2 linked regions of the Sphaerotilus microaerophilus genome follow. The main gene of each other region encodes a partner of the protein of the gene in region 2 in a complex. Links are inferred from orthologs where the notes say so. Each region holds a gene or a part of one and is shown on either strand. Other genes may lie near its edges. The genes, in order: NGK70_RS03735 and dsbD.

Region 1 (14,751 bases), 3.2 Mb from region 2 along the record:
GTCACGCCCGGCGACACACCCACCACGCGCAGGCGCGGCGCCAGCGCCAGCGCCAGCATCTGGGTGGCGGACTGCAGGGCGGCCTTGGACAGCGTGTAGGAGAAGTAGTCCGGGTTGAGGTTGGCGAGCTTCTGGTCCAGCAGGTTGACCACGCAGCCCTCGCTGCCCCACTCGGCCAGGTGCTGGTGCAGCGCCTGCGCCAGCAGCACCGCCGGCGCGGTGTTGGCGCGCCAGTGGCGCTCCATCGCGGCATGGCCGAAGCTGGCCGCATCGTCGTACTCGAAGGTGGCAGCGTTGTTCACCACCGCATCCAGCCGCCCGGACCAGGCCAGCACCCGCGGCACCAGGTCGCGGCAGGCCGCCTCGTCGGCCAGGTCGGCCTGGAACAGCTCGACGTCGCCACCGAAGGCACGCAGCTCGGCCGCGGTGGCCTCGGCCTCGGCCTGGGCGCCGCGGTGATGCAGGGCGATGTCGTGGCCGGCGCGGGCCAGTTCGAGCGCGATCTCGCGGCCCACGCGCCTGGCCGCGCCGGTCACCAGGGTGCACGGGCGCAGGGCGGGCGAAGCGGGTTGCGCAGAAGGATCGGCGGGACAGTCGGCAGGACGGTCGGCGGTGGGGGTCAAGACAGGGGGCTCCCTACAATCGGCGGGTGAACCAACAGGCAATCCATCAAGCGTCTCAAGAGCAATCCGCCAGTGTAGCCAGCGCCCCAGCGCCGGCGGATGTGCTGTCCCCGCTCATCCGCAGGGAGATCGCGGCCGGCGGCGGCTGGCTCGGCTTCGAGCGCTTCATGGAGCTGGCGCTCTACGCCCCCGGGCTGGGCTACTACAGCCGCGGCGACCAGCAGTTCGGCCTGATGCCGCGCGCCGACGGCAGTGGCGGCGACTTCGTCACCGCGCCGGAGATGTCGCCGCTGTTCGGTCGCGCGCTGGCACGCCAGGTGGCGCAGGCGCTGCGCGACACCGGCACCAGCGAGGTCTGGGAGTTCGGCGCCGGCACCGGCGCACTGGCGGCTCAGCTACTGACGACGCTCGACGAGCTGGGCTGCGCGCCCGAGCGCTACACCATCGTCGACCTCTCCGGCAGCCTGCGCGAGCGCCAGGCCCGCACGGTGGCCGAGCGCGCGCCCGCACTGGCCGGCCGGCTGCGCTGGGTCAGTGAACTGCCCGCGGCGGTCGAGGGCGTGGTGGTCGGCAACGAAGTGCTCGATGCGATGCCGGTGGCGCTGCTGCACTGGGACGGCGAGCACTGGTTCGAGCGCGGCGTGACGGTGGGTGCGGACGGATCGTTCGCCTGGGCCGACCGCCCCACCGAGCTGCGCCTGCCGGTCGAAGGCCCCTTCGTGCCCGGCACCGTGACCGAGCTGCCGCGCATCGCCGCGGGATTCATCCGCACGCTGGCGCAGCGGCTGCGGCGCGGCGCGGCCTTCTTCATCGACTACGGCTTCCCGGAGCACGAGTTCTACCACCCGCAGCGCACCGGCGGCACGCTGATGTGCCACCGTGGCCACCAGGCCGACGCCGATCCGCTCGTGGCCGTGGGCCTCAAGGACCTGACCGCCCACGTGGACTTCACCGCGATGGCGCTGGCCGCCCAGGACGCCGGCCTGCCGGTGCTGGGCTACACCAGCCAGGCGCGCTTCCTCTTCAACTGCGGCCTGATGGACGACCTGCAGGTGGCCGACCTGCGCGAACGCGCGATGGCGATGAAGCTGGTCACCGAGCACGAGATGGGCGAGCTGTTCAAGGTGCTGGCCCTGGGCGCGCCGGGCAGCGACTTCGAGCCGATCGGCTTCGCGCAGGGCGATCGGTGCCACACGCTCTGAGCCGAGCTCCATGCGCTGGCTGCTGATCACCCTGGCCGCCTTCGTGGTGTTCAACGGCCTGCGCGGCTGGCTGGAGAAGATCGGCCTGGGCCGGCTGCCCGGCGACTTCAGCTTCCGCGTCGGCGGGCGGGAGTGGTACTTCCCGTTCGGCTCGGCGGTGCTGATCAGCCTGATCGCGACGCTGATCGGTCGCTGGCTCTGAACTCGGCTGCGGCCGCAGCCACCGCCTCGCTGCGCGCGGCGTGCAGAGCCTGGCCAATGGCCGGGCCCCGCTGGCCACGGGCCATCACCGCCGCTGCAATCGCCGCGGTGTCGACGCTGCGGGCCGCGGCAAAGGCCGCGCGCAGAAATTCGGCCTGCGGATAGGGCTGATCGGCAAAGCCCAGGCGGCCGCGGGCGTCGCACTCGCAGGCCTGCAGCATCTGCTCGAAGCGCTCCGGCCGGCGCCAGGCGTCGCAGCGGTCCAGCAGGCGCACCTGCGCCGCCGCGCCAATGCCCTCGCAGCGGTGCACGTGGCTGTGCTCGCGCGCCACCAGCTCGGCCAAGCCCTGGCAGTCCACCGGCACACGCAGGCGCTGCGACAGCGGGCCGAGCAGGTCCAGGCTGCGCTGCTCGTGGCCGATGTGGCGCGGCAGCACGTGCGCGGGCGTGGTGGCCTTGCCCAGGTCGTGCACCAACGCAGCCCAGCGCACCGGCAACGCCGTCTGAAGCTGCGCCGCCATGTCGATCACCATCAGCGTGTGCACGCCGGTGTCGATCTCGGGGTGGTAGTCGGCCCGCTGCGGCACGCCGAACAGCGCCTCCACCTCGGGCAGCAGGCGCGCCAGCGCGCCGCACTCGCGCAGCACCTCGATCATGCGCGAGGGCCGGGGCTCCAGCAGCCCGCGCGAGAGCTCCTGCCAGACACGCTCGGGCACCAGCGCGTCGGCCTCGCCCATCGCCACCATGTGGCGGCACAGCGCCATCGTCTCGTGGGCGACGTGGAACTCCGGCCAGCGCGCCGCGAAGCGCGCCAGCCGCAGGATGCGCACCGGGTCCTCGGCAAAGGCCTCGCCGACGTGGCGCAGGCGCTGGTCGGCCAGGTCGCGCGCGCCGCCCCAGGGGTCGACGAGCCGGCCCGCCTCGTCGCGCGCCATCGCGTTGATGGTCAGGTCACGCCGCGCCAGATCGTCCTCCAGCGTCACGCCCTCGCCGGTCTGGAAGACGAAGCCGTGGTAGCCCTTCGCGGTCTTGCGCTCGGTGCGCGCGAGCGCGTACTCCTCGTGCGTGCGAGGGTGCAGGAAGACCGGGAAGTCGCGCCCCACCGGCTGGTAGCCGGCCGCCACCATCTGCTCGGGCGTGGCGCCCACCACCACCCAGTCCCGGTCCCCGGCCGGGCGGCCCAGCAGCTCGTCACGCACCGCGCCGCCCACGAGGTAGGTCTGCATCGCCATCACGTCCACATTCGATCCCGGGGTCAGGGCAGGTCCTTGTTCTCGGCCGGCGCATCGGGGGCCCGCGGGCCGATCGGCACGGCCACGCGCGGGCGCAGCTGCACGGCGGTCCGGCCACCCATCAGCGCGGCGTAGTAGCTGGCGTTGGAGAGCACCTTCTTGACGTAGTCACGCGTCTCGTTGAAGGGGATGTTCTCGGCCCAGGCCGCCACCTCCAGCACCGGCCCCTCGCGCCAGCGCCGCGAGCGGTTCGGCCCGGCGTTGTAGGCCGCGGCGGCCAGCGCCTGCGAGCCGCCGAAGTCGTCCAGCACGAACTTCAGGTAGGCGGTGCCGATGCGCAGGTTGGTCATCTTGTCGGTGATCATCTCCTGCGTGAAGGGCACACCCAGGCGCTTGGCGGTCCATTTCGCGGTGGCCGGCATCACCTGCATCAGCCCGGAGGCGCCGACCGACGAACGCGCATCGGTGACGAAGCGCGACTCCTGCCGGATCAGCCCGTAGACATAGGCCGGCTCGACGCCACGGTCCTGAGCCGCCGCCAGCACGTCGGCACGGAAGGGCGTCGGGAAGCGCTGCGCCATGTCGATCTCGCCGCGGGTGCGCTCGCTGGTGTTGATGCAGCGATCCCAGATCTCCCGGTCGCAGGCCCGCTGCGCAGCGGCGAGCAGCTCGCGGTCGCTCAGCTCGCGCAGGCTGAAGTTCCACTCGCGCACGCCCTCGTTGCGCAGGCCCAGGGCGATCAGCATCAGCGCGCGGCTCAGGCCCGGGTCCTGCTCGGCGCGCTGGCGCTCGGCGGCGCTCAGCGGTGCCGGCCGGGCCGGCAGCACCTGGGTGCGACCGAGCTCCTCGGCCGCCAGCTTGCCGTAGAAGTGGTACTGGCCGGCGATGCGCTCCAGCAGCACCTGCGCGCCCACGCGCCGGGCATCGCCCTCGGGGCCGGCCTCGGCGGTGGCCTGCAGCGCGCGGGCCTTCCAGTAGATCCAGGTGGGGTCGGCCTGCTGCGCCGCGCTCATCGCCTGCACGGCGTCGAGCAGGCGGCGCCAGCGCTGCGCGTCGGTGCTGCTGCGCAGGGCCGCGCGGGCGCGCCAGGCCAGCGTGTCGTCGCTCCATTCCATCGCCCGGCCGCTCTGGCCCGGGGCTGAGAGCGCCGCGGCCTGCTGGAACCACCCGTCCGCCTCGGGCAGCAGCTTCCACGCCGCCTGCTTGGCCACGGCCGACCAGGCCCAGGCGGCGGCCTCGGGCGGCAGCGCGGCCTGCCAGCGTTCCTGCAGCGCCTGGGCGGCGGCGGCCGGGTCGCTGCTGGCCAGGCGCACCAGCGCGATCAGGGTCAGCTCGGCCGCGGGGCGGGTCGCCGCCGAGGCCTTCTTGGCCAGGAAGCGCTGCGGCTGTTCGTAGGCCTCGGTGACGATCTTGTCCGCCGGCGCCTCCGCCTGCAGCAGCGCCACCGCCTGCTTCAACACGCGCGGGCGGCCCGCCTCGGCGGCCTGGCGGGCACGCTGCCAGACGTCGGCCGGCGTGAAGCGCTTGGCCTCCAGCAGCGTGGCGGCCAGGTAGGCACAGCCATCGTCGGCATCGCGCTGGGCGTACCAGGTGCTGCGCGCGCTGCTGCGCACATCCTCGCCGGCCTGGTGGCGCTGCAGCAGCTGGTAGCAGGTGACCTCGCGGTCGTCGTTGAGCTTGAAGCGCGGGAACTCGGCGGCAAAGTGGGCCCAGTCGCGCCGCCGGCCGAGTTCGAGCAGCCAGTCGTTGCGCAGGCGATCTTCCACATAGGTGCCGGGCCAGCGCGCCCAGAAGGCCTCCAGCTCCTCCTGGCGGGCCTCGTTCAGGCGGTGGTTCAGCTCCCAGTAGTCCGCCCAGGCGGCCAGCGGGTGGCGCGCCGCGGCCAGCACGTCGCGCTGCTCGACCAGGCGGGCACGGTCTCGTCTACGCCAGGCGTCCTGGGCATCGACCACGCGGGCGTCCAGGCCAGCCAGCACAGGTGAGGGCGCGGTCGTGGGTGCCGCCACAGGTGCGGCCATGGGCACAGGCACAGGTGCGGAGGCGGCCGGTGTGCCGGCGCGCGACGTGTCCTGCCCCGCGTCGGGGCCGGTGGCCTGGGCCCAGGCGGGGCCGAGGGAGGTCAGCAGGAGCATCGCCGCGCTCCCTGCGCGCAGCCGGATCAGGTTCATCACAGTCATCGTTGTGGTCGTTCTTCAACTCGGCAAGCCCGGTGGCGGCAGGCACCCGGATCGAGGCGCCCACCGCTCACACGGCGGGTGGATCCCCAGGTTGTAGCGCAGTTGCCGGGCCGTGCGGCGCCGAAGGGGTTGCAGCGTGTCACCCGACGCGTGCATTCATCCGCCCAGGACGCCGTTCATCGGCGCAGAACCGCGTTCGTCGCAATCGGCTGGGCCCGCCCGACCCGGCTGCCTACAGTGCCTCCATCGCCACAAGAAACCCCCGGAGCCCCACATGAACGCCCACCTGAACGCCAACCGCCGCAACGACCGCGCCTTCGCCGCCACGCTCGCCGCCATGGCCACGGCGCTGTGCCTGCTGCCGCTGGCCGGCGAGTTCGGGCGCAGCGCCTCGGGCGCAAACCCGGCTCCCGGCGCCGCCACGCAAGCCGTTGCGCAGGCTGGCGTGACAGTGCTGGAGCCGGTGGTCATCACCAGCCAGCGTGCCGCACGCCAGGCCCGGCTGGCGCAGGACGACCGCCCGGCCACGCCGAAGATCTGAGTTCCCTGTGAGCAACACCCGCCCGCCGGGTTCGCTGCCCCCCCGTTGATCGATAGGCTGGCATCTGTGCCGCCTTTCTTGCACGGGCGGTGCCCCAGGGCATCGCCCGTTTTTTCTTGTGCATTCCTTCACGCAGCACAACACCCGGCGGTTTTCGGCCCCGGCAGGTTTGCCCCGGCGAGGCCCGGCCCGCACAATCGGCAGCCATTCGCCCTGCCCTCGCCTGACTGCCATGAGCCTGACCGGTTTCAAACTGCCCGAGCCGCCCCGTGACAAGCTCACCCTGCGCCGCCAGCTGCAGGCCGAGCGACAGGCGATGAGCGACCGCCACCAGCGCAGCGTCTACCTGCAGGAGGTGCTGCGCGTGTGGCTGCTCTCGCGGCCGGAGAAGACCATCGGCGCCTACTGGGCCATCAAGGGCGAGTTCGACGCCCTGCCCGCGCTGTACCGCTGGAGCGAGGCCGACCCCGAGCGGCGCATCGGCCTGCCGGTGATGGACCGCAAGACCAAGCAGCTGCGCTTCCACGTCTGGTACCCCGGCTGCCCGATGGAGGAGGACGCCTTCGGCATCCTCAAGCCCAAGGACACGGAGGAGTTCCACCCGCAGCTGCTGCTGGCACCCTGCGTTGGCTTCGGCGCGCGCGGCATCCGCCTGGGCTATGGTGGCGGCTTCTACGACCGCACCCTGGCCACGCTCAATCCCATGCCCTACACCGCCGGCATCGGCTTCGGCCACGGCTACATCCCCTGGCTCGAAGCCGAGCCGCACGACGTGCCGCTGGACGCGATGCTGACCGAGGACGGCGTGTTCTGGCAGAACGACGCCTGAGCGTCCATCAGCCCCCTGCGTCAATGGCGCGGGGGGGTTGTCGCCGCCACAAAAGAAAACCGGCCGCAACAACCCCCGTTGTTGCGGCCGGCCCTGGTGCAGCACCGCTCACACGAGCGGCGGCCCCCTCCTCGGAAACCTCGGAAAACCTGGGATCAGGCGATCAGAACTTGTAGCCAACGCCCACGCCGAACAGCCACGGATCGACCTTGACGGTGCCCAGGGTGGCGCCACCAGCGCTCACGTCAGTACGGATCTGCACTTTCTTCACGTCGACGTTCAGCGACAGCTTCTTGTCCAATGCGAAGTCCAAGCCAGCCTGAACCGCCAGACCGAAGCTGTTCTTGTCGACTTCGAGGCCACCAAGTTCAACATTCGAGAAGCGGGTGTAGTTCAGACCAGCACCGACGTAGGGCTTGAAGGCACCCATGCCCGCAAAGTGATACTGAGCCGTCAGGGTCGGCGGCAGGTGCTTCAGCGTACCGGCCTTGGCACCATTGATCTTGACATCGTGCTTTTGTGGATAGGTCAGGATCAGTTCCAGGGCGACATTCTGAGCGACGAAATACGTGAAATCGACTTCCGGAATCGTCTTCGTGCTCACGGAAACTTCCGCTCCCGGAATGGTGTCCTTGTCGGCCGGATCGATGTAGACAGCGCGAGCACGCACCACCAGATCGCCAGCGGCCTGGGCGTTCACGGCGGGAGCAACGGCAGCGGCGGCCAGGGCGAGCAGAGCAAGACTGAGCTTCTTCATGGACAACTCCAATGGGGTAGGTGGGAGCCCGGTCGATGTGTCCGGGTCTGGCATGCATTGCACCGCTGCGGGCCTTTTGTCATCTTGCGGAAACGCAAGTCGCGCCAGAGCGACGGTTCACGCGGCCGGCGACTTGACCCAGGTCAGCCCGCACCCGCCGAAGTGATGCGCGCACGCGACATTTCGCGCAAATCCCAGTCCCACCGTGGCGGCCCATCGACAAACCGAGCACAGCACTAGGGAATAACCCATGTCCCGCGGCCGACGGTGCCGACCCCGGGGCGCTCGTATAGTCTCCCCGTCGCTACACTGCAGCAGCACGAGCGAGGACCTTCAACGATGAGCACTGCCTACGAGAACATCCTGGTCGAGACCCGCGGCGAAGGGCCGCTGCGCTACGGCTGGATCACCCTGAACCGCCCCAAGGCGCTGAACGCGCTCAACGACGCGCTGATGGACGAGCTGGGCGCCGCCCTGCTGGCCCTTGACGCCGACGAGGGCGTCGCCTGCATCGTCGTCACCGGCAGCGAGAAGGCCTTCGCGGCCGGCGCCGACATCGCGATGATGAACCCGTTCAACTTCCCCGACGCCTACCGCCGGGGCCTGATCTCGCGCAACTGGGACACCATCCGTCAGGTGCGCAAGCCGGTGATCGCCGCAGTCAGCGGCTTCGCGCTGGGCGGCGGCTGCGAAGTGGCGATGGCCTGCGACATGATCCTGGCGGCCGACAATGCGAAGTTCGGCCAGCCCGAGATCAAGCTGGGCATCATCCCCGGCGCGGGTGGCACGCAGCGCCTGCCGCGCGCGGTGGGCAAGAGCAAGGCCATGGACCTGGCCCTGACCGGCCGCATGATGGACGCCGCCGAGGCCGAGCGTGCCGGCCTGGTCTCGCGCGTGGTGCCGGCTGCCGAACTGCACGCCGAAGCGGCCAAGGCCGCCCAGGCGATGTGCGGCTACTCGCTGCTGGCGCTGATGGCCACCAAGGAGAGCATCAACCGCGCCTACGAGTCCCCGCTGGCCGAAGGCCTGCTGTTCGAGCGACGGCTCTTCCACGCGCTGTTCTCCAGCGCCGACCAGAAGGAAGGCATGGGCGCCTTCCTGGAAAAGCGGGCGCCGAACTTCACGCACCGCTGAACCCCGGGGCGCCTCGTCGCCCTGCTGGAAACACTGGAAACGAAGAAGCCCGGCCGAGCCGGGCTTCTTCACGTCGGGGCCGACGGCTGCGTCAGGACTTGGCCGGCGCGGCCAGGCGCTTCTCGATCTCGGCCGGCGACAGTGCGCCCGGCGCGCGGCTGCCGTCCTCGAACACGATGGCCGGCGTGCCGTTGACGCGGTGCTTGCGCGAGAGGTTGAGGTTGCGCTCCAGCGCGGCGCTGTCGCACTGGCCCATCACCCGCGGCGGGCTGGTGCCTTCGATCATCCAGTTGCGCCAGGCGGCGGTGCTGTCCTTGGCGCACCAGATGGCCTTGGACTTCTCGGGCGAGTCGCCACCCAGGATGGGGATCAGGAAGGTGTAGACGGTCAGGTCCTTGACCGCCTGCAGGTCGCGCTCGAACTTCTTGCAGTAGCCACAGTTCGGGTCGGCGAACACGGCGATGCGGCGCTTGCCGCTGCCGGTCTTCCAGACGATGGCGTCCTTCAGCGGCAGGCTGCCGAAATCGATCGCGCTGAGTTTTTCGATGCGCTCCTCGGTGAGGTTGCGCTTGGCCGCGGTGTCGATGATCGCGCCCTGGATCAGGTAGTTGCCCTTGGCGTCGCTGTACATCAGCTCGGTGCCGAAGCGCAGCTCCCACAGGCCGCTGACCGGCGCCGGGCGGATCTCGTCGACCTTGGGCAGGTTCGGGTAGCGCTCGGCCAGGGTTTTGCGGATGTCGGCCTCGTCGGCGCGCACGGCGCCGATCGCCAGGGCCGCCAACGCCCCCGCAGCGAGCAGGGATCGGGACAGGAGGGAGGGCTTCATCGGGGGTTCCTGGGATCGGGCGGGAGAAGGGACTGGGCGGGGGCCGGGGTCGGATCGGGTCGGGCGTGGGGCGCCGGCTCAGCCGTGCAGCGCCTGCCGGGTCAGCCAGCGCTTGAGCGGCGGCAGCTGATCCACCAGACTCATGCCGCGGTTGCGGAGTTCCTTCAGCGGGGCCTCCTCGCGCGAGAAAAGCTGCCACAGGCCGTCGACCAGGCCGGACATCGCCAGCGTCGGCGCGGCGCGCTCACGCACGTACTCGCGCAGCGTGCGGGCATCGCCCAGGCTGCGCCAGGGGCGGCGCGCCCGCGCGTCGGCCAGCAGCGGCGCCAGGCAGGCCACGTCGGCCAGGCCGAGGTTCAGGCCCTGGCCGGCGAGCGGGTGCATCGCATGGGCCGCGTCGCCCAGCAGCACCCAGCCCTCGCCACTCCAGCGCTCGGCCCGGCCGGTGACCAGCGGCCAGCCCGCGCGCGCCGAGGCCAGCGTCAGCCGCCCGGCCGCGCCGCCGGTGGCTTCATTCAGTGCGGCCTCGAATTCGGCCGGCTCGGCGGCCAGCCAGCGGTGGGCCTCTTCCTGCGGCAGCGACCAGACCAGCCCGTAGCCGTGGCCGGCCTGCGGGCGGTCGAAGGGCAGCAGCCCGAGGATGCCCGGCTGCTGGAACCACTGCCGCGCCACGCCGTGGTGCGGCTGGTCGCTGACGAGCCGCGCCGCCACCGCGGTGTGGTGGTAGGGCTGCTGGTCAAAGGCCACGCCCAGCGCGGCGCGGGTGGCGGAGGCACGGCCTTCGCAGATGGCCTGCAGCGGCGCGGCCACCGGCGCGGCGACCCGGTGCACATGCGGCGCGTAGCGCAGCGCCTCGGCCAGCACCCGGTCGAGCGCGCCCGCATCGACGATCCAGGCCAGCTCGGTCACCGCCTGCTGCCAGGCGGAAAAGCCGATCGCGCCGCCGGCATCGCCCGCCACCGCCATCTCCAGCACGGGCGTGCGGGCATCGGCGGGCAGCGCGTCCCAGACGCGCAGCGCCTTGAGCAGCTGCACCGAGCCGTTGTTGAGCGCATAGGCGCGCACGTCCTCGCGGGCGGATTCCCCGGCGGCAGGGCGGGACAGGCTGGCATCCACCAGCGCCACCGGGATGCCGCGGCGCGACAGGGCCAGCGCCAGACTGGCACCCACGGCGCCGGCGCCATGGATGCACACCTCGTGCACGGCAGCACCGGAAGCGGGATCGAAGGCAGGACTCATGGCGGCGGATTGTAGGCAGCGCACCGCCACCGCCCCGGCAGCCCGGCAGGCCGGCCACCTACAATCCAGGGCTTCCTGCCCGGCACAGCGGCCTGCCCTGCGGCGCCGACCCGCCCCGCCCCCCGTACCCGCCCCGTTTTTCCGAGTACCCCACCATGAGCCTCAAGTGCGGCATCGTGGGCCTGCCCAATGTCGGCAAGTCCACCCTCTTCAACGCCCTGACCAAGGCCGGCATCGCCGCCGAGAACTACCCCTTCTGCACCATCGAGCCCAACGTCGGCGTGGTGGAGGTGCCCGATCCGCGCCTGGACAAGCTGGCCGAGATCGTCCAGCCCGAGCGCATCCTGCCGGCCATCGTCGAGTTCGTGGACATCGCCGGCCTGGTGGCGGGCGCGAGCAAGGGTGAAGGCCTGGGCAACCAGTTCCTCAGCCACATCCGCGAGACCGACGCGATCGTCAACGTGGTGCGCTGCTTCGAGGACGAGAACGTCATCCACGTCGCCGGCCGCGTGGACCCGATCGCCGACATCGAGGTGATCCAGACCGAACTCTGCCTGGCCGACCTGGGCACGGTGGAGAAGACGCTGCAGCGCTCGCTCAAGGCCGCGCGCTCGGGCAACGACAAGGAAGCCGCCGCGCTGGTCAAGGTGCTGGAGAAGTGCCAGGCCGCGCTGGACCAGGCCCAGCCGGTGCGCTCGGTCGACTTCAGCAAGGAAGAGCAGGTGCTGCTCAAGCCGCTGTGCCTGATCACCGCCAAGCCGGCGATGTTCGTCGGCAACGTGGACGAGACCGGGTTCGAGAACAACCCCTTCCTCGACCGCCTGAAGGAGTTCGCCGCGAAGCAGAACGCCCCGGTGGTGGCGATCTGCGCCAAGACCGAGGCCGAGCTGGCCGAGATGAGCGACGAGGACCGCACGATGTTCCTGGCCGAGATGGGCCAGGACGAGCCGGGCCTGAACCGCCTGATCCGCGCCGCCTTCAAGCTGCTGGGCCTGCAGACCTACTTCACCGCCGGGGTGAAGGAAGTGCGCGCCTGGACCATCCACATCGGCGACACCGCGCCACAGGCCGCGGGCGTGATCCACACCGACTTCGAGCGCGGCTTCATCCGCGCCCAGACCATCGCCTACGAGGACTTCATCAAGTTCGGTGGCGAGCAGGGGGCCAAAGACGCCGGCAAGATGCGCGCCGAAGGCAAGGAATACGTCGTCAAGGACGGCGACGTGCTGAACTTCCTGTTCAACGTCTGACCAAGGTCTGACCTTGGTCAGCCCGGCGGCAGGGCCGGGCGGGCAGCAGGCGGTCCTGTGACCGGCCAGGGATGATAGGCTGTGATTTCCGTCACGGCCTGGAGCTTTCACCATGCGGCGCACCCGTCTTGCTTCCCTCGCCCTGTGCACAGCGCTGGGCCTTGCCGTCGGTGCCCCGGCGGCGGCCCAGGGCAACGACAGCGACATCGGCATCGACCTCACCGTCGGCCGCGCGGTGCAGCGCGATGGCGACCGGCTGCTGGCGCTGGGCGTCAACGTCGCCTACCTGCCGGCCGGCTGGTGGATCCAGCCCGAGGTGGGCTACGAGGCCAAGCTCTTCCCGCTCTTCGGCGGCGAGGACAACGAGGTCACCGCCGGCCTGCGCAGCGAGTGGCCGGTGGGCAGCGGGCGGATGTGGGTGGGCGGCGGCTACGCCAAGCTGCGCCGGCACTGGGGCTCGGAGGTCGACCACAGCGAGGGCTGGTATGCCCGCGCCGGCGTGATGTGGCCGGTGGGCCGGGGCGGCTTCCACATGGGCTTCGAGGGCAAGCTGCTGCGTGCGCCGAACTTCGGCACCTACTGGGACAGCGAGTCGGCACGAGCGGGCTCGCAGCGCGTGGGCCTGCTGCTGGGCTGGCGGATCTGATCCGCCGCCGAGCGCGGCGAGCCACGACCGTCAAATCGACGCGGCCGGATCGTCGCTCTGGCACTCCCAGAACAGCTTGATCTGGCAGGTGGCGCAGACCGCCGGGTCGAGCCGGCGGTGAATCGCGGCCAGGGCGCGGCGCTTGTCCGGAAAGACGTGGTCGGCGCCCAGGCGGTCGAGAAAGCCGCTGCGCTGCCAGATCTCGACCACCTGCGAGCGCGGGCGGTGGAAGTACAGGTCGCCGCCACGGGCGCGGCGCTCGCGCAGTTCGTCCTCCCAGACGGCGAGCCCGGCCAGGTCGATCGAGTTCATGCTCTTGGCCATCACCAGCAGGTGGCGCGGCGTGTCGGCCGCAGCGCGCAGCGCGTGCAGCTGGTCGTTCACATGCGAGGCAGCACCGAAGTAGATCGAGCCCTCCATGCGCAGCAGCTGCAACTGCGGGCAGGGAGGCAGCGCGGCGGGGCTGTCGGCCAGCACGACGAGGCGGCGTTCCGGATCGCCCCGGTCGAAGCCCATCAGCCGCATTGCCGGCCGGGCGCTGCGGTACAGGTGCAGCAGCAGCGCCAGGCTGGTGCCCAGCAGGATGGCGCTTTCGAGCCGCAGCGTGAGCGTGGCGAACAGGGTGGTCAGCGCCACGGCATATTCGCTGCGATCGCTGCGCACCACGTGCAGCCACTGGGCGGTGTCGATCAGGCCCCAGGCCACCAGCAGCAACAGGCCAGCGATGGCAGCCCGCGGGATGTGCGCCAACGGCACGGCCAGCACCGCCACCCCCAGCAGCAGCCAGAGCGAGGAAGAGACGGCGGCCAGCGGTGTGCGTGCGCCCGCCTGCAGGTTGGGCAGCGAGCGATTCAACGAGCCGCAGGACAGGTAACAGGAGAACAGCCCGCCGACGACGTTCGACAGCCCCTGGCCCCGAAACTCGCGGTTGACGTCCAGCCGCTGGCCGGAGCGTGCCGCCAGTACCTTGGCGATCGACAGCGACTGACCCAGCGCGATGACCGACAGCGCCAGCGCCTTGTTCAGCAACTCGGGCAGGTGGCTCCAGTCCACCTGGGGCAGGTGCCAGGCCGGCAGCACCGCAGGAAGTTCGCCGGTGACGGTCAGTGGCGCGCCGCTGCGACGCAGCCCGTAGCCGAGCAGGCTGGCCGCCACCAGTCCGATCAGCATGTGCGGCGGGCGCGGCCACAGCCAGCGCACCAGCACCGCGCCAAAGCAGGCGGTCAGTGCCACCGCCACGGCAGCCGGCTGGGCCTGGGTGATGTGCTGAGCCAGCTGCACGGCGGTGCCGATGGCGCCGAGCCCGGAGGGCACCCCGGCCTCCAGGCCGTCGCGCAGCGCGTAGATCGCGATCAGCAGCGCTGCACCGCTGGTGAAACCGAGCAATGCGGCGGGGGAGATGAAGTTGGCCACCGCACCCAGGCGCAGTGATCCGACCGCCAGTTGCATCAGGCCGACCAGCACCGTGATGGCCAACGCCAGCTCGATGTAGGCCGGGCTCCCGGTGGCCGCCAGGGGTGCCAGCATCGACGCCAGCGCCAGCGAGTTGGCGTTGGTGGGGCCGGACATCACATGCCGGCTGGAGCCCGCCAGCGCCGCGACGATGCCAGGCAGCACCGCGGAATACAGCCCGTACTGCGGCGGCAGCCCGGCCAGAGCGGCAAAGGCGATGCCCTGTGGCAGCACCAGCAGCGCGCCCAACAGGCCGGCACTGAGGTCGGCGCGCAGGCTGTGGCGGTCGACTTCGTCGACCCAATCGCCCAGCAGCCACCTCAGGCGGCGGCGCCAGGCGGGTTCGGCAACGACAGGCCCGGTGGCGGATGGGACGGCAGGCGGAGGAGACGACATCGGCGGGGCCGATCGTGCCACAGCCCCCCTTCAGCCGGCCGTGCAAGCGGTCATGTCGTGGGCATGCCGAGGTCACCCCCGGCAGCTCGCACGCGTCTGGCGGCCCGGAGCAGCAGCTCAGTCTTCGAAGGGCAGGCCGACGTAGTTCTCCGCCAGGGCCGTCATGCCGGCGGTGGAATGCACCAGCCAGTCCAGCTCGGCGGTCTGCATGCGGTGGCCCACCGCGCCGGAGTCGCCCGCGCCGGA
Region 2 (14,923 bases):
CAGGATGAAGTAGTCGGGGTGGGCCTGCAGCGTGCGCAGGATGTGGTAACGGTTGCCGGCGGTCACCAGCACCTCGTCGACCGGGTCGTTCGGCCGGCTGTGGCCCATCTGGCGCAGGGTGCGGCGGTGCACGCGCAGGATCTCGGTGGCCGATGCGGCGGCGCGGTCGATGTCCGGCCCCTGCGCATCGCTGGCGACCACCAGGCCGCTGGCGGCGTCGACCAGGGAGGCGAAGATCAGGCCGTCCAGCAGCATCAGTTCGCGCAGGATCACCAGGGCTCGTTGCGGGTCGGGCACCCGCGCTGCGGCGTCTGCCGCGCCAGGGCTGCCGGGCATCGGCCAGACGGCGGCTGGGGGTGCGGGTGGCTGCACCAGGACCGTCTCGCTCACCGGCTCCGGGCGCTGGGTGGCGCGCGGCTCGGCCAGGGGCGCCATGCCGCTGGGCATGAAGCCGCTGGCCGGGGTGGTGGTGGGGGCGTCGGGCTGGCCTGGCTTGACCCGGTTCCAGTGCGCCAGCACCTTGTTCCACACCGCACTGGCGCTGGTCAGGGGCTCGCTGAGCATCACCACCTGCACCTTGGCGGGCCAGCTCAGGGCGTCGATCTTGTGGGCGATCCACATCGCGCCCACCGGCAGCATGAACAGCAGCTGCGCGCAGCGCCAGTTCTCGCCGCGCGTGGCACCGTTGAGCGTGGCGAGCATGTCGTCGATGGCCGACGGGGTCATCGGCCCGACGATCACGGCCGCCAGGTCCGAGTGCTCCATCAGCGCCAGGGGAATCAGGTCGGTCTCCTGGCCCTGCAGGCGCAGGTCGGCGTGGTAGACCTTCAGGGTGTCGTCCAGGCGGCGTGGCAGCGTGGTGCGCTCGATCACCGCCAGCGTGTCCAGCGAGCCCTGGTCGCGCAGTTGCAGGCGCTCGACCGGCTGGCCGCTGGCATCTGACAGGGCCTTGACCACCGCGCCTGCCCACATGCCGGCCGGGTCGTGCAGCGTGATCAGCCGCGTGGTGGGGCCCGCCTCGTCGCGGGTGCTGGCGAAGTGCGCCCGCATCGCCTGGACCGGCGACCCGGTGACGAAGAGGTCGCGCTGGTGGCGGCCCGCAGGGGCCAGTCCGGCCCGGTCGTCATCGCTGCCGTCGCCGTCTTCGCCATCGGGGTCACCCATGACCGCGGTGGAGGCGAAGTCGTTGTCAGCCGCATCGTCGTCTGGGACGTGACGCTCACGCTGCGGCGTGAGATCGCCGAACAGGCTCTTGAACATGGATGGATCGTTCCCGACGTTGGTCGCGCGCACGGCCGGTCAGACAGAACAGGCCCGGCCGGCCTGCGCCGGCTCCCGCTTGCCCGGTGCGCATGCGCGTACTGTAGTGCTTGGCGCACCGGCTCCGGCAGATGGCGTGACGGGCAGGCGACTTCAGCCGCCGCACCGAGGCTTGCGCGCCACGCACGCCGTCCTGCCTATCATCGGCCGATGCATGCCTCGCGCCCCACGCCTCCCGGTGCCACCGACACCCCCTCGCTGCGCCGCGATGCGCAGACCATCGGCCTGGTCGGGCTCGTGCACGGCACCTCGCACTTCTTCCATCTGCTGCTGCCGCCGATGTTCCCCTGGTTCATCCGCGAATACGGCCTGAGCTATGCCGAGCTGGGGCTGGTGGTGTCGCTGTTCTTCGTGATCTCGGGCGTGGGGCAGGCGCTGTCGGGCTTCCTGGTCGACCGGGTGGGCGCGCGGCCGGTGCTGTGTGCGGCGCTGAGCTGCTTCGTGCTGTCTGCGCTGGCGGCCGCATTCGCCCAGGGCTACACCGGGCTGCTGCTGGCCTCGGCGCTGGCCGGACTGGGCAATGCGCCCTTCCACCCGATCGATTTCACGATCCTGAACCGCCGCATCACGCCGGTGCGCCTGGGCCACGCCTATTCGGTGCACGGCATCTGCGGCAACCTGGGCTGGGCGGTGTCGCCGCTGGTGAGTGCCGGCCTGTTGGCGCTGACCGGGTCGCTGCGGGCCACCTACCTGGGCATCGCCATGCTTGCCGCGCTGGTGCTGCTCGGCGTGATGGCCTGCCGCCGCTGGCTGGATGACGGCGTGTCGGCCCGGCCCGCCGCCGCTGCCCCAACGTCGGCCCCGGCGCCGCAGGGGGCCCGGCCTGCAGCGGCGGCCGGGTCTGCCGCTGCGCCCACCGCCGTGCTGTCGGTGGGGGCGCTGCTGCGGCTGCCGGCGGTGTGGCTGTGCTTTTCCTTCCTGTTCTGGTCCACCTGCGCGCTCAGTGCGGTGCAGAGCTTTGCGGCGCCGGCGCTGCACCAGATCCACGGCCTCGCGCTGCCCGTGGCGGCGTTGGTGGTGACCGGCTACATGGTCTGCGGTGCCCTGGGCATGGTGGCCGGCGGCTTCCTGCTGGCCCGGCTGGACCAGCGCCTGGAGCCGCTCATTGCCGCCGCGCTGGCTGGCGCCGCGGCTCTGCTGCTGGTGGCGACCCACCCGTGGCTGGGCGGCACCGCCGCGCTGGTCGTGGCGTCGGTGGCGGGGCTGGGCACCGGCCTGGCCGGGCCGTCGCGCGACATGCTGATCCGCCGCGCCACGCCGCCGGGCGCCACGGGGCGGGTCTACGGCCTCGTCTATTCGGGGCTGGACCTGGGGTTCGCGCTGGCCGCGCCGCTGTTCGGGCGGCTGCTGGACATGCAGTTGCCCGCAGCGGTCTTCCAGGGCGCGGCGCTCAGCCTGGGCGCGGCGGTGCTGTCGGCGGCCTGGGTGGGACAGGCGACGGCAAGGGCGAAGGCATCAGCGGCCTGAGCGCCGCCCGCGCTTGCATTCGCGACCCGAGGCGTTCCAGACGCCAGTGAATGTAAGCATCAGCGGCGAGCGGGCCCCGCGCATCCCGGCCGTCTGCCCTGCGGACGACGGCATGCATCCGGCGCTGGATGTGAATTAGTTCGCAGTCCGGAGGTTTACACCGGGTTGCCAGCTTCATGTTCGGTTCATTCCGGATGGGGACAATGGCGACATGGGATTAGGTCCCATTCCTGCTGCCATCCATCCCGATCTTCCGCATGTCGTCGCTGTCCATCCCCGTCGTTGCCCGCCCGCGCCCCCTGGTCCGGGTGCGAGGTCTGCGCCTGCCGGTGCTGGCGACAGGCCAATCTCGCCGGGCGATCGTGGTGGTGGCGGCGCTGGCCACCATGGTGGCGCTGGCGTCGGGCTGGCCCGCCGGGACGCGGGCTGTGCAGCCAAACTGGTTGGTGACCTGGCTGCTGATGGCGCCGGTTTGCGAGGAGCTGTTCTTCCGCGGCGTGCTGCACGAGGCGCTGCTGCGGGCGGCGGCGTGGCGGGCAGCCAATGTCGCCGTGGCGCTGGCGTTCGGCGCGCTGCATGCCTGGTCGCGTGACGCGTGGACCGGCGTGGCGGTGGTCCTGCCGGCGTTGTGCATCGGCAGGCTCTATGAACGTGAGCGCCGTGTCGTGGCGGCCGCCGCGCTGCACGCCAGCTTCAACCTGGCCTGGCTGGCCTGGGGCCAGCCGGGTGCGCCCGAGTGGGCCGGACTGTGTGATCTGGTCAGCCGTTCCTCTGAATCATGGGTTTCTCTACGGGAGTTGTTTGCATGAGTTTTGATGTTCCTTCCCTGGTCCGTGGGCTTGCCCCGTGGGCGATGGCCGGCCTGCTGGCAACGGCTGCCCTGGGCGTTCACGCGCAGAGCGTCAGCACTGGCCAGACGCTGTACACGAAGGTGTTCGTGTCTGGCACCAGCAGTTGCGCGGCCAGCGCCTGCCACGGCACGAATCCGGCGTCGAACATCAACAACGTGCGGTTCGGCTACGCCGCCGCGCTGACCAAGAGCGCGGTGTCGGGACGCCGTGAGATGCAGTTCCTGCAGTCGCAGCTGAGCGATTCGGACTACAACGACCTGGCCGCCTACATCGCCAGCAAGACGGGCGACACGCCGAGCTACATCACCGTCGCGGCAACACCGGCTGTCACCTTGTCGGGCAGCACGCTGGCGTTCGGCTCGGTGACGGTCGGCCAGACCAGCACGGCCCGCAGCGTGACGCTGTCCAACAGCGGCAGCGCGGCGCTGACGATCAACGGCATCGCCGCCAGCGGCACGGGCTTCGCGGCCACGAACAACTGCCCGACCAGCCTGGCGGCCGGCAGCAGCTGCACGATCAGCGTCACTTTCACGCCCACTTCGGCTGCCAGCGTCACCGGCAGCGTGGCCATCACCAGCAATGCCAGCGGTTCTCCGCACGGCATCGGCCTGTCGGGTACGGGCACGGCCACGCCGGTGGCCAACCTGGCCTGGACCGGCTCGACCAGCCTGTCGTTCTCGGCCACCGTGGGCACTCCGTCGGCGGAGCAGACGCTCACGCTGCTGAACTCGGGTTCGGTGGCCGGCACGATCGGCGCCGTCACGGTGTCAGGCACGAACGCGGCCGATTTCGTGCACGGCGGCAGCTGCGGCGCTGGAGTCACGCTCTCCGCAGGTGCCAGCTGCACCGTCACGGTGGGCTTCGACCCGGCGGCCGCCGGCGCACGGTCGGCCACGCTGCAGGTGACGTCCACCAACGCCGCCAACCCGGCCACGATCAGCCTGGCGGGCACGGCCGGCGGCAGCGGTGCCACCAGCAACGCCAACGTCGGCGGCGGGGGCTGCTCCGTCGCTGCGTCCGGCCGGCCATTCGACCCGCTGCTGCTGGCGCTGGGCGGCCTGGCCGTCCTGGTCCTCGGCTGGCGGCGCTGGCGCCAGCACGCCGAGGACCAGGACCAGGTCCCGGGCCGGAATCCCTGAGCCTGCCGCATCGCCTCGTTTCCCGTTTCCTACCTCACTCAAGGAGCCGCTCCCATGCAACCCATCTCACGCAACCTGCGCCGTCTGCTTGCCTGCGCCGCCCTGGCCGGCGCCTGCTCCGCGGCCCTGGCCGCCACACCGGGCCAGCCGGCGCCGGCCCTGGAGCTGCCCGGCCTGCAGGGCAACGTCAGCCTGGCCGCCTCCAAGGGCAAGGTGGTCTACGTCGACTTCTGGGCCTCCTGGTGCGGCCCCTGCCGCCAGTCCTTCCCGTGGATGAACGAGATGCAGGCCAAGTACGGCGCGCGCGGCTTCCAGGTCATTGGCGTGAACGTCGATGCCAAGCGCGAGGAGGCCGACAAGTTCCTCGCCCAGACCCCGGCCAAGTTCACCCTGGCCTTCGACAGCAAGGGCGAGTCTCCGCGCGCCTTCGCCATCAAGGGCATGCCGACCTCGGTGCTGGTTGGCGCCGATGGCACGGTGCTGCAGCAGCACAGCGGTTTCCGTGACGAGGAGCGCAAAGCGCTGGAAGACGCCATCGTCGCGGCGCTGGCCAAGGCCGGGCGCTGATCCATTGCCGCAGTGGCCCCGACAGGCCACCACGCGCGGCACCGGCCCGGCGCCAGCCGGACCCACCCCGTTTCATCCAGGAGGATTCCCCGTGAACCACCCCGATCCGAGCGTGCCCCCCGCGGCGCGCCGAGCCGGCCTGCGCCTGACGCTGCTGGCCTCCCTGGCCGGCCTGACCCTGCTCGGCGGCCTTGGCGGCTGCAGCACCTTCAAACCGCCCCAGCCCTGGGAAAAGGGCACGCTGGCGCGCAAGGACATGACCTTCGAGGCCGACTCGCTCGACCAGCGCTACGTCCAGCACATCTACTTCAGCAAGGAAGCGGCCTCGGGCGGCTACGGCGTGGGCGGAGGTGGCTGTGGCTGCAACTGAACTGCACGTTGAACTCGACCGCAGCGATGCGGCCCCGCGCGCTGTACGCGGTCTGGCCGGCTCCATCGTGGCCGCTGCGCTGGCCCTGCCGGGCGTGATCGCAGCCGTGGTGCCTGCCACCGCGATGGCCGAGCAGGCGCCCGAGCAGGGCGTGGTGGCGCTCAAGTACCTCAACTACCGCGAGAGCCAGCCGGGCCTGAAGCGCATCGCCGTCGATGCACCGTCGTTGTACCTGCTCGCGCCCATCGGTGCGCACTGGTCGCTTGAAGGTTCCGCCGTGCACGACGACGTCTCCGGTGCCTCGCCGCGCTACTACGCGGACGTCTCCGGTGCCAGCGTGATGCACGACAAGCGCAACGCCGGCGACCTGAAGGTGACGCGCTACTTCGAGCGCTCCGCCCTCGGCCTGGCCGCGTCGGTGTCGAACGAGCACGACTACCGCTCGCGGGCGCTGTCGGTGGATGCCCGCTTTTCCAGCGCAGACAACAACACCAGCTGGAACACCGGGCTGGGCTTCACGAACGACCGCATCGACCCGGTCAACCGCAAGGTCAACGAGAAGCGCCGCACCACCGACCTGCTGCTCGGCGTGACGCAGGCCTGGAGCGCGCAGGACCTGGTGCAGGCCAACCTGACGCTGGGCTTCGGGCGCGGCTACTTCAGCGACCCGTACAAGATGTACGACGAGCGCCCTCGCAAGCGCAACACCGGCGCACTGCTGCTGCGCTGGAACCACCGGGGCGAGAACTGGCCCGGTACGCTGCGCAGCAGCTACCGGCTCTACCAGGACAGCTTCGGCGTACGGGCCCACACCACCGAGGCGGCCTGGGTGCAGCCGCTGGGCAGCGCCTTCACGTTGACGCCGCTGCTGCGTTACCACACCCAGCGCGCGGCGTCGTTTTACTACGATCCGTCGAGCGCCATCAATCCAGTGACCGGGCTGCCGTTCTATCCGGACCAGGAGGTATCGACCCGCTATAACACCAACGACCAGCGCCTGTCGGCCTTCGGCGCGCTGACCTGGGGTGCGCGGCTGGACTGGAAGATCAGCCCGCGCTGGAGCGCCGACCTGAAGTTCGAGCGCTACGAGCAGCGCTCCGGCTGGCGCCTGGGCGGCGACGGCTCGCCGGGGATTGCGCCCTTCACGGCCAACTGGCTGCAGGTCGGCCTGAGCTCGACGTTCTGACGCGGAGCCGGTGATGGGGGTCCAGGCCATGGGCATGCAGCGCGAACCCGTCGAGCCCGACGGTGACACGGTCATCGAGTTCAGCGGCATGGCCAGCGTCTGCAAGATCCGCCTGGCCGGGGTCGATGCGGCCACCGCCCGGGCCTGGGTCGAGCAGGCCATCGCCGAGGTGCGGCGCATCGAGACGACCTACTCCCGCTACCGCGCCGACAGCATCGTCTCGCGCATCAATGCGGCGGCAGGCAGCGGCGAGCCGGTGCCGCTGGACGCCGAGACGGCCGACCTGCTTGGCTTTTCCGACCAGCTCTGGCGTGCCAGCGACGGGTTGTTCGACGTCACCAGCGGCGTGCTGCGCCGGGCCTGGGACTTCCGCAGCCAGCGTCTGCCCTCGCAGGCGGAGCTGGACGCCCTGCTGCCGCTGATCGGCTGGGGCGAGGTGGCCTGGTCGCGCGAAGCGATCGCGCTGCCTCGGCCGGGCATGCAGCTGGACTTCGGCGGCTTTGGCAAGGAGTACGCCGCCGACCGCGCGGCCGGCCTGCTGCTGGCCCTGGGCGCGCGCAGCGGCATTGTCAACCTGGGCGGCGACCTGCGCGTGCTCGGCCCCCGGCCGGACGGCTCGCCCTGGCGCATCGCCATCGCCCACCCGCGCGAGCCCGGCGGGGTGATCGCCAGCCTGCCGGTCAGTCAGGGCGCGCTGGCCACCAGCGGGGACTACGAGCGCAGCATGGTCGTTGACGGCCGGCGTTACTGCCACCTGCTGCACCCCCGGCATGGCTGGCCGGTGTCGCACTGGCAGGCCATCAGCGTGCTGGCGCCGGCCTGCCTGGCGGCCGGGGCGCTGACCACCATCGCGATGCTGAAGGAGGCCGACGCCCCGGCCTTCCTGCGCGAGCAGGGTGTGTCCTGGCTGGCTGTCGACGCGCATGGCGGCGTCACCCGGGTCGACCCCCTGGTCGGCGTTGTCGATCCTTCACAATGAGCACCATGTCAGTCCTGTCTGCTTTCGCCTTGGCTTCTTCTCCTTCTCCTTCTCCCCGCCCGCTGGCCGCCGGCCAGCCCGGGGTGTGCCGGTTGCTGCGTCCGCTCGCGATGCTGTTCGTCCTGCTGTGGGCGCTGCTGGCAGGTGCGATGGCCCGCGCCGCGGACGACTTCCTGGAGCCCGACCAGGCCTTCAAGCTCTCCGCCCGCGTGGCCGATGCGGCGACGATCGAGCTGAGCTACGAGATTGCACCGGGCTACTACATGTACCGCGAGCGCTTCGCCATCGAGGCGGCGCCCGCGGGCGTGCAGCTGGGCGAGGCGGCCTATCCGAAGGGCAAGGTGAAGTTCGACGAGACCTTCCAGAAGGAGGTCGAGACCTTCCGCGACGGCCTGCGCATCCCGCTGCCCGTGCGGGCCGCGCCGGCCGAGTTCAAGCTCACCGTGACCAGCCAGGGCTGCGCCGACAAGGGCCTGTGCTACCCGCCGCGCCCGCAGGTGCTGAAGGTGCAGGTGGCCGATGGCGCGCTGCGCCAGGTCACGCTGATGGCCGACGAGGCCGGCGCGGCCTGGCAGCCGGCGGCGGGCCCGGCGCTGGCGCTGGGCGCGCCGGGTGGTGGTGCCTTGGCCGCCTCGGCCGCCTCTGCTGGATCAGGCGCCGCGGCGTCCTCGGCGGGGGCCGCTGCACCGGCACCGGCGGCCAAGGCGCCGCCGGCCTCGGCAGGAGCTGGCGCTGGCGCGGGCGCGGGCGGTGTCGAGGGCGCCCTGCGCTCGGGCAACCTGTGGACGGTGGTGGGGGTCTTCCTGCTGGCGGGCCTGCTGCTGTCCTTCACGCCCTGCGTGCTGCCGATGCTGCCGATCCTGTCGTCGATCATCGTCGGCCAGGGCGCGCCGGTGTCGCGGCCGAAGGGTTTTGTGCTGTCGCTGGCCTATTCGCTGGGCATGGCGCTGGTCTACACCGCGATGGGCGTGGCCGCCGGGCTGGCGGGCGAGGGCCTGGCCGCGGCGCTGCAGAACCCCTGGGTGCTCGGCGCCTTTGCGCTGCTGCTGGTCGGTTTCTCGCTGTCGATGTTCGGCTTCTACGAGTTGCAGCTGCCTTCGGCGCTGCAGAACCGCCTCACCGCGACCTCGGGGCGACTGCAGGGCGGCAGCTACGCGGGCGTGTTCCTGATGGGCGGGCTGTCGGCGCTGATCGTCGGGCCCTGCGTGGCGGCGCCGCTGGCCGGGGCGCTGGTCTACATCAGCCAGACGCGCGACGTGCTGCTCGGCGGCGCAGCGCTGTTCGCGCTGGCCTGCGGCATGAGCGTGCCGCTGCTGCTGCTGGGGCTCTCGGCCGGCTCGCTGCTGCCGCGCGCCGGGGCCTGGATGGAAGGCGTCAAGCGCTTCTTCGGCGTGCTGCTGCTGGCGGTGGCGCTGTGGATGGTCGCGCCAGTGCTGCCGGCCTGGGTGGCGATGGCGGCCTGGGGTGTGCTGGCGCTGGGCTGCGCGGTGCAGCTGCGCGCCTTCGACCGCCTGCCTGACGACGCAGCGGGCCTGCGCCGCATCGCGAAGGCCCTGGGTGTGGCGCTGGCGCTGGCAGGCGCGGCGCAGATCGTCGGCCTGCTGTCGGGCGGGCGGGACCTGCTGCAGCCGCTGGCGCACCTGCGCGGCGGCGTGGCGGCGGCCGCGCCAGGGGCGGCTTTGCCGGCCGCTGCGGGCCATGCGCTGGCGTTTCAGCGCGTCAAGACCCTGGCCGAGCTGGAGGCCGCGGTGCGCAGCGCCGGCCGGCCGGTGATGTTCGACTTTTATGCCGACTGGTGTGTGTCCTGCAAGGAGTTCGAGCAGTTCACCTTCAGCGACCCGCAGGTGCGCTCGCGGCTGGCCAACGTGCTGCTGCTGCAGGTGGACGTCACGGCCAACAACGCCGACGACAAGGCCCTGCTCAAGCGCTTCGGCCTGTTCGGGCCGCCAGCCATCCTGTTCTTCGATCCGGCGGGGCAGGAGCTGGCCGACCGGCGCGTGATCGGCTTCCAGAACGTCGCCCAGTTCCTGGGCAGCCTGGACGCGGCAGGCATCCGCGCGCTGAACTGAGAACCTGTGAGTTGACCTGGCGCAAATACTGACCCCTCAGGGACGAGGGTTTTCAGTCGATAGGACAGGGGCGAGGGCGGTTCCCTCGTGCACTCGGGCCTGGCCCGATTGTTGTGCCAGCGAAAGCCACCATGTCCGTCGACCTGCATGCCCCCGCAGCCAATGTCTCCCTGGTCATCTTCGGTTTCACGGCCGAGACCACGGCTCAGGACGTGGCCTCTGTCCTGGGCTGCTGCGGCGTGCGCCTGCGTGGTGTCTGGGCCGATCTGGAAGTGGCCTTGGTGCCCATTCCGGGCGGCGCGGGCGAAACTTATGCCCATGTGCAGCACGTGCCGGACCGCCTGCTGGCCTACCGGCTGGCCGATGGGGTCAACTCACGGCGCTTTCACGGCCGCCATTTGCAGTCCTGGGTACCCGTGATGGCCTGGTCCTGACCGGCCGCTGCGGTGCCGGCGACGCCAGCCCCGTGTCAGGCTGGGTGGCCATCGTGTCGGCCTGCCCTGGCGGGCGGTCCGCGGTGCGGCATCATGGTCGCCGACCGGGGCTGGTCACCGCCCCGTCCTGCCGACCTTCCGCCCCAACCGCCGAGAGACCCGATGAGCGCTGCCGCCCCCGCCCACCCCGTGCCCGCCACCTGCGACCTGTGCGATCGGCACAAGGCCAGTACCGACGGCACCTTCCGCGTCCTGCCGCCGGTGTTCCGCGAATTTGGTGGCCGTGCGGCCTTCGCGGGTCGGGTGTTCACCGTCAAGTGTTTCGAGGACAACACCTCGGTGAAGGCGCTGCTGGAAGGCCCTGGCGAGGGCCGGGTGCTGGTGGTCGATGGTGCCGGTTCGCTGCGCCGCGCCCTGGTCGGCGGCAACATCGGCGCGGCAGCCGCGCGCAACGGCTGGGCCGGTGTGGTGGTGGACGGCTGCGTGCGTGACGTGGCCGAGCTGGCCGCCTGCGACGTGGGCATCCGCGCCCTGGCGGCAATGCCGCTGCCCACCGACCGCCGGCAGGCCGGGCTGGTCGATGTGCCGGTGCAGGTGCAGGGCGTGTGGGTGCGCCCGGGCGACTGGCTGTGCGCCGATGCCGACGGCATCGTCATCCTGCCCCAGCCGGCGCAATGACCTCGCTTGAGGGGGAAGGCGGCCCGTGCCGCGCCTGAGCCCCTACAGATGAAGGGGGCGGTGCCGAAAACAGGCCATGCCCGCGCCCGCCGCCACCTCGTCTGTCTCTGCCTTCGCCGCTTCTTACGCCAACGCCCTGGACCCGGCCCTGCTGGCCGGGCTGGTGAAGGACATCGGCATCCCGCCTCGCCCGGATCTGCTGGAGCGCCTGCATGCGGAGCTGAGCAGCGAGCGCCCTCGGTTGGACGCGCTGGTGCAGGTGGCCACCTCCGACGTGGCCGTCTCGGCGGCGCTGGTCAAGATCGCCAACGCGCCCTGGCTGGGGCTGCCGCAGCCCATCGGCACGGTGCGCATCGCCTTCGAGCGCCTGGGCGCCTGCCGTTGCCTCGCCATCCTCAGCGCGCTGGTGCTGCGCCGCGTGCTGCCCTGCCAGGGGCCGTCGCTGGAGCGCTTCTGGGATGTGGCGCAGCGCCGCAGCATCGCGATCGCCTGGCTGGCACGCCAGCATGGCCAGGTCGAGCCGGACCTGGCGCACAGCTTCGGCCTGTTCTGCGACATCGGCATCCCGGTGCTGCTGCAGCGTTTCGAGCAGCCCAGCTACCGCGTCACGCTGGCCGAGGCCAACCTGGGCCACCGGCCCTTCACCGAGGTGGAGCAGGGTCGGCACGGCACGCACCATGCGCTGGTGGGGGCCTCGATGGCGGGCTCCTGGGGACTCAGCGATGAGATCGTGCAGGCCGTCGCGCTGCACCACGACTACCGCTGCCTGGGCAGCAGCGTGGTGCCGCAGCGCGTGCAGGTGCTGGTGGCGCTGGCGCTGCTGGCCGAGCGCATCATCCAGCGCCACCATGGGCTGAATCGCCACGCCGAGTGGCAGCGCGGCGGCATGGCCGCCCTGCTGGCGCTGGAGTTGACGCCGCACCAGGCCGAGTCCTGGGCCGACGAGGTGCAGGCCCAGCTGGAGTTGTGTTTTTGATGCGGTGTTCCTGACGCCGGGGGTTGACCCGGCGCGGGCTCAGCGCAGGACTTCGAGCAGGCGGTCCAGGCCGCCCTCGTCGATCGCCACCATCGCGTGCTCCCGCACGCGCGGCTTGGCGTGGTGCGCCACCGACAGCCCGGCCACGCCCATCATCGGCAGGTCGTTGGCGCCGTCGCCCATCGCGATGGCCTCGCGCGGCTCGATGCCCAGTTCCGCGCAGGTGTCCAGCAGCATGCGACGCTTCTCCTCGCCATCGCAGATGTCGCCCCAGCCCTGGTCGACCATGCGGCCGGTGAGCAGGTCATCGACGATTTCCAGCTGGTTGCTGCGGCTGAAGTCGATGCCCAGGCGCTCGCAGATCCGGTCGGTGAAGAAGGTGAAGCCGCCCGAGACCAGCAAGGTCTTCAGCCCGGCCTCCCGGCAGGCGTGCACCAGCGCCTCGGCGCCTGGGTTGAGCTGCAGGCGCCGGTTGTAGACCTCCTCCAGCGCCGTGGCCGGCACACCGGCCAGCAGCGCCACGCGCTGGCGCAGGCTTTCCTTGTAGTCGGCAATTTCGCCGCGCATCGCCGCAGCCGTGATGGCTGCCACCTCGGCCTTGCGGCCAGCGGCGTCGGCGATCTCGTCAACGCACTCGATGTTGATCAGCGTCGAATCCATGTCGAACGCGATCAGCCCGAAGTCGGCCAGGCGCAGGGGAGGGGTGAAGCCGCGGATGACGAGGCCGGGCGCGAATTCGATGGGAGTCATGGTGGTGGCGATGTGGCACGAAAAGGCCGGCTTGCGCCGGCCATCAGCCCACATTGTCCCAGAGCCGCTCGCCCATCCACTGGTTCAGCCGCACCCGGGCGGGTTCACGCTGGCCGAGACGCAACGTCAGGGCTTGTGCTCTTCCTTGTCACCGGAGGCGGCCTGCTGGGAACCCAGCACCTTGCGCAGCAGGTTCTTCTGCTGCTCGTAGTCCGCGCCGGCGAGGTCGGCGACCGTCGTCGTGTCGCTCACCGGGGCCGTGACACCCGCGGCCTGGATGCGGGACTTCAACTCATCGTTGCTGACCCGGGCCACCTGGGCCAGCACCGGCAGCGGCGCCGTCGCCAACGCACGCACCGGCGTGGCCCAACCGGGCTCCTTCTCAGCCTTCTTGGGGATGAACTTCGCCGCGGCCATTGCCAGGACGAGCACCGCCACGAAGCCGCCCACGATCATCAGCGCGCGGCGCGAGTTCAGGTGGCGCTTGAAGCCCAGGAAGTTGGCGGTCACGTGGCCCACGACGCCGATCAGGAAGGCCCAGCTCAGCCACTCGTGCGCAGGCACGATCAAGCCTGGCCGCAGCCCGAAGAACATCAGCACGCCCGTCACGGCCATCAGTGCGAAGGCCCCCATGGTGATCGGAGTCACCCATTCACGATTCACATTCATGTCGCTCTATTTCCAAATGACCTGCTGGTTGCATCCTGGGCAGTCTGGCCCGGACGAGCGGCATTCTTTTTGAGGTTTCTTAACACCCGATGATCCGCGGCGCAGGAAGGTGGCGAGCCTGCGACAGGTGTCACGCGATTTACTAAGAAATAAAGAAATTTAGTTCTAATTGAGTTTGTGTTCATATATAATATGCACCATGAAGCACAAACTGCCTCCCCGTCCTGTTTTTACCTCGCGCCGAATGGAGCAGCAGTGGAATCGAATGCAGGGTGTCAAGATGATGCGGGAAGGGTTTGCTGCGGCGGATGTGGCGCGTTTGTTCGGCGTGACGAGTCGTGCCGTCTACAAATGGGTCGCCGCCTTCAGTGAGGGCGGGCAAAATGCGCTGGCAGCCAAAAGCGGAGCCGGGCGCCCGCTCAAACTCAATGAAGAGCAACTTCGGTGGATTGCCGATACGGTTCGTGACAACACGCCCGACCAACTGAAGTTCGAGTTCGGGCTGTGGACACTTTCCATGATTGGCGCACTCATCGAGCGCCAGTTCGGCATGAAATTGAGCCTGCCTACGCTGAGCAAGGCGATGCGCCTGCTGGGCTTCACTACGCAGCGTCCGGTGCATCGCGCCTATGAACAAGACCCCGTGCTGGTGTCGCAATGGTGGGCGTCTGACTGGCCGCAGCTCCAGGCCACCGCCAAGGTGCTGGGTGCACAGATCCTGTTCGCTGACGAGGCTGGCATGCGCTCGGACTACCACGCCGGTACCACGTGGGCACCCCAGGGACAAACACCTGTGGTGCGCTCGACGGGCAAGCGTGTGTCGGTGCAGATGATTTCTGCGGTCAGTGCCAATGGACAACTGCATTTCATGCTCCACGAGGGACGCACAACGGCCGAGGTCTTCGTGAAGTTCCTGCGCCAATTGATGACCGACCGGACTCAGAAGGTCATTCTCGTCGTCGATGGTCACAGTATTCACAAAGCCGGAATTGTTCAAGAATATGTCAATTCAACCGATGGACTGCTTCGACTCCACTACCTGCCGCCATACTCTCCACAACTCAACCCTGACGAGCAGGTCTGGAAGAACGTCAAGGAGCGAGTATCAAAGCAAAAGCCGACAGACAAAGCCAGCCTGCGCAGTTTGATCGAGCGGGCGCTACTGCGACTACAAGATCTGCCTGCTCTGGTTTCAGGATTTTTTCGCCATCCAGATTGCCCCTACATTTTGTGAATTAAATTATTTTCTGTCTTAGTACATGGTATTGGTTAATGCGATTCGCTCCCATCCGCGTTTTACTTTCGTGTGCTACTGCGCGGTTGGCGGTGCGAGGTTGTCGGTCTAAACAGAAACCCGTGAAAAATTCGGCGAATTGCCGTGTCCTGTTCCGATCGGCCAACTGCTGTGTGACGTGCTCGTCTGCGACCATCACAACCGTTCGTTTCCTGTTCATGGAGAAGAGAAATA

What was found.
Region 1: the proteins of dsbD (region 2) and NGK70_RS03735 are in contact, whole or in part, in a crystal structure (PDB 1JZD), measured with the Escherichia coli proteins. The link is inferred for Sphaerotilus microaerophilus from one-to-one orthologs.

What each region holds. Positions count from the first base shown.
Region 1 is NZ_AP025730.1:860,308-875,058, reverse strand. The notes cover bases 7,656-10,384. They hold NGK70_RS03735 (DsbC family protein), read right to left. Parts: upstream 9,523-10,384; coding sequence 8,788-9,522; downstream 7,656-8,787. Other genes in these bases: NGK70_RS03730 (FAD-dependent monooxygenase), read right to left, coding at 9,601-10,384; NGK70_RS03740 (enoyl-CoA hydratase), read left to right, coding at 7,902-8,696. In the rest of the region: NGK70_RS03780 (SDR family oxidoreductase), read right to left, coding at 1-623; NGK70_RS03775 (class I SAM-dependent methyltransferase), read left to right, coding at 728-1,825; NGK70_RS03770 (DUF2905 domain-containing protein), read left to right, coding at 1,836-2,027; NGK70_RS03765 (multifunctional CCA addition/repair protein), read right to left, coding at 1,990-3,252; NGK70_RS03760 (lytic transglycosylase domain-containing protein), read right to left, coding at 3,282-5,276; NGK70_RS03755 (hypothetical protein), read left to right, coding at 5,710-5,976; NGK70_RS03750 (5-formyltetrahydrofolate cyclo-ligase), read left to right, coding at 6,209-6,805; NGK70_RS03745 (OmpW/AlkL family protein), read right to left, coding at 6,969-7,562; more of NGK70_RS03730, read right to left, coding at 10,385-10,761; redox-regulated ATPase YchF, read left to right, coding at 10,917-12,011; NGK70_RS03720 (hypothetical protein), read left to right, coding at 12,124-12,657; NGK70_RS03715 (SulP family inorganic anion transporter), read right to left, coding at 12,688-14,505; pobA (4-hydroxybenzoate 3-monooxygenase), read right to left, coding at 14,623-14,751. UniProt on the Escherichia coli protein: Acts as a disulfide isomerase, interacting with incorrectly folded proteins to correct non-native disulfide bonds.
Region 2 is NZ_AP025730.1:4,012,887-4,027,809, reverse strand. The notes cover bases 7,516-10,416. They hold dsbD (protein-disulfide reductase DsbD), read left to right. Parts: upstream 7,516-7,884; coding sequence 7,885-9,948; downstream 9,949-10,416. Other genes in these bases: NGK70_RS17110 (hypothetical protein), read left to right, coding at 10,080-10,382; NGK70_RS17120 (FAD:protein FMN transferase), read left to right, coding at 7,516-7,879. Also shown: NGK70_RS17155 (roadblock/LC7 domain-containing protein), read right to left, coding at 1-1,260; NGK70_RS17150 (MFS transporter), read left to right, coding at 1,471-2,787; NGK70_RS17145 (JDVT-CTERM system glutamic-type intramembrane protease), read left to right, coding at 3,045-3,596; NGK70_RS17140 (choice-of-anchor D domain-containing protein), read left to right, coding at 3,593-4,777; NGK70_RS17135 (TlpA family protein disulfide reductase), read left to right, coding at 4,832-5,344; NGK70_RS17130 (DUF4266 domain-containing protein), read left to right, coding at 5,436-5,714; NGK70_RS17125 (DUF3570 domain-containing protein), read left to right, coding at 5,701-6,900; more of NGK70_RS17120, read left to right, coding at 6,914-7,515; ribonuclease E activity regulator RraA, read left to right, coding at 10,545-11,060; NGK70_RS17100 (HDOD domain-containing protein), read left to right, coding at 11,137-12,036; phosphoserine phosphatase SerB, read right to left, coding at 12,076-12,786; NGK70_RS17090 (DUF4405 domain-containing protein), read right to left, coding at 12,913-13,455; NGK70_RS17085 (IS630 family transposase), read left to right, coding at 13,700-14,689. UniProt on the Escherichia coli protein: Required to facilitate the formation of correct disulfide bonds in some periplasmic proteins and for the assembly of the periplasmic c-type cytochromes.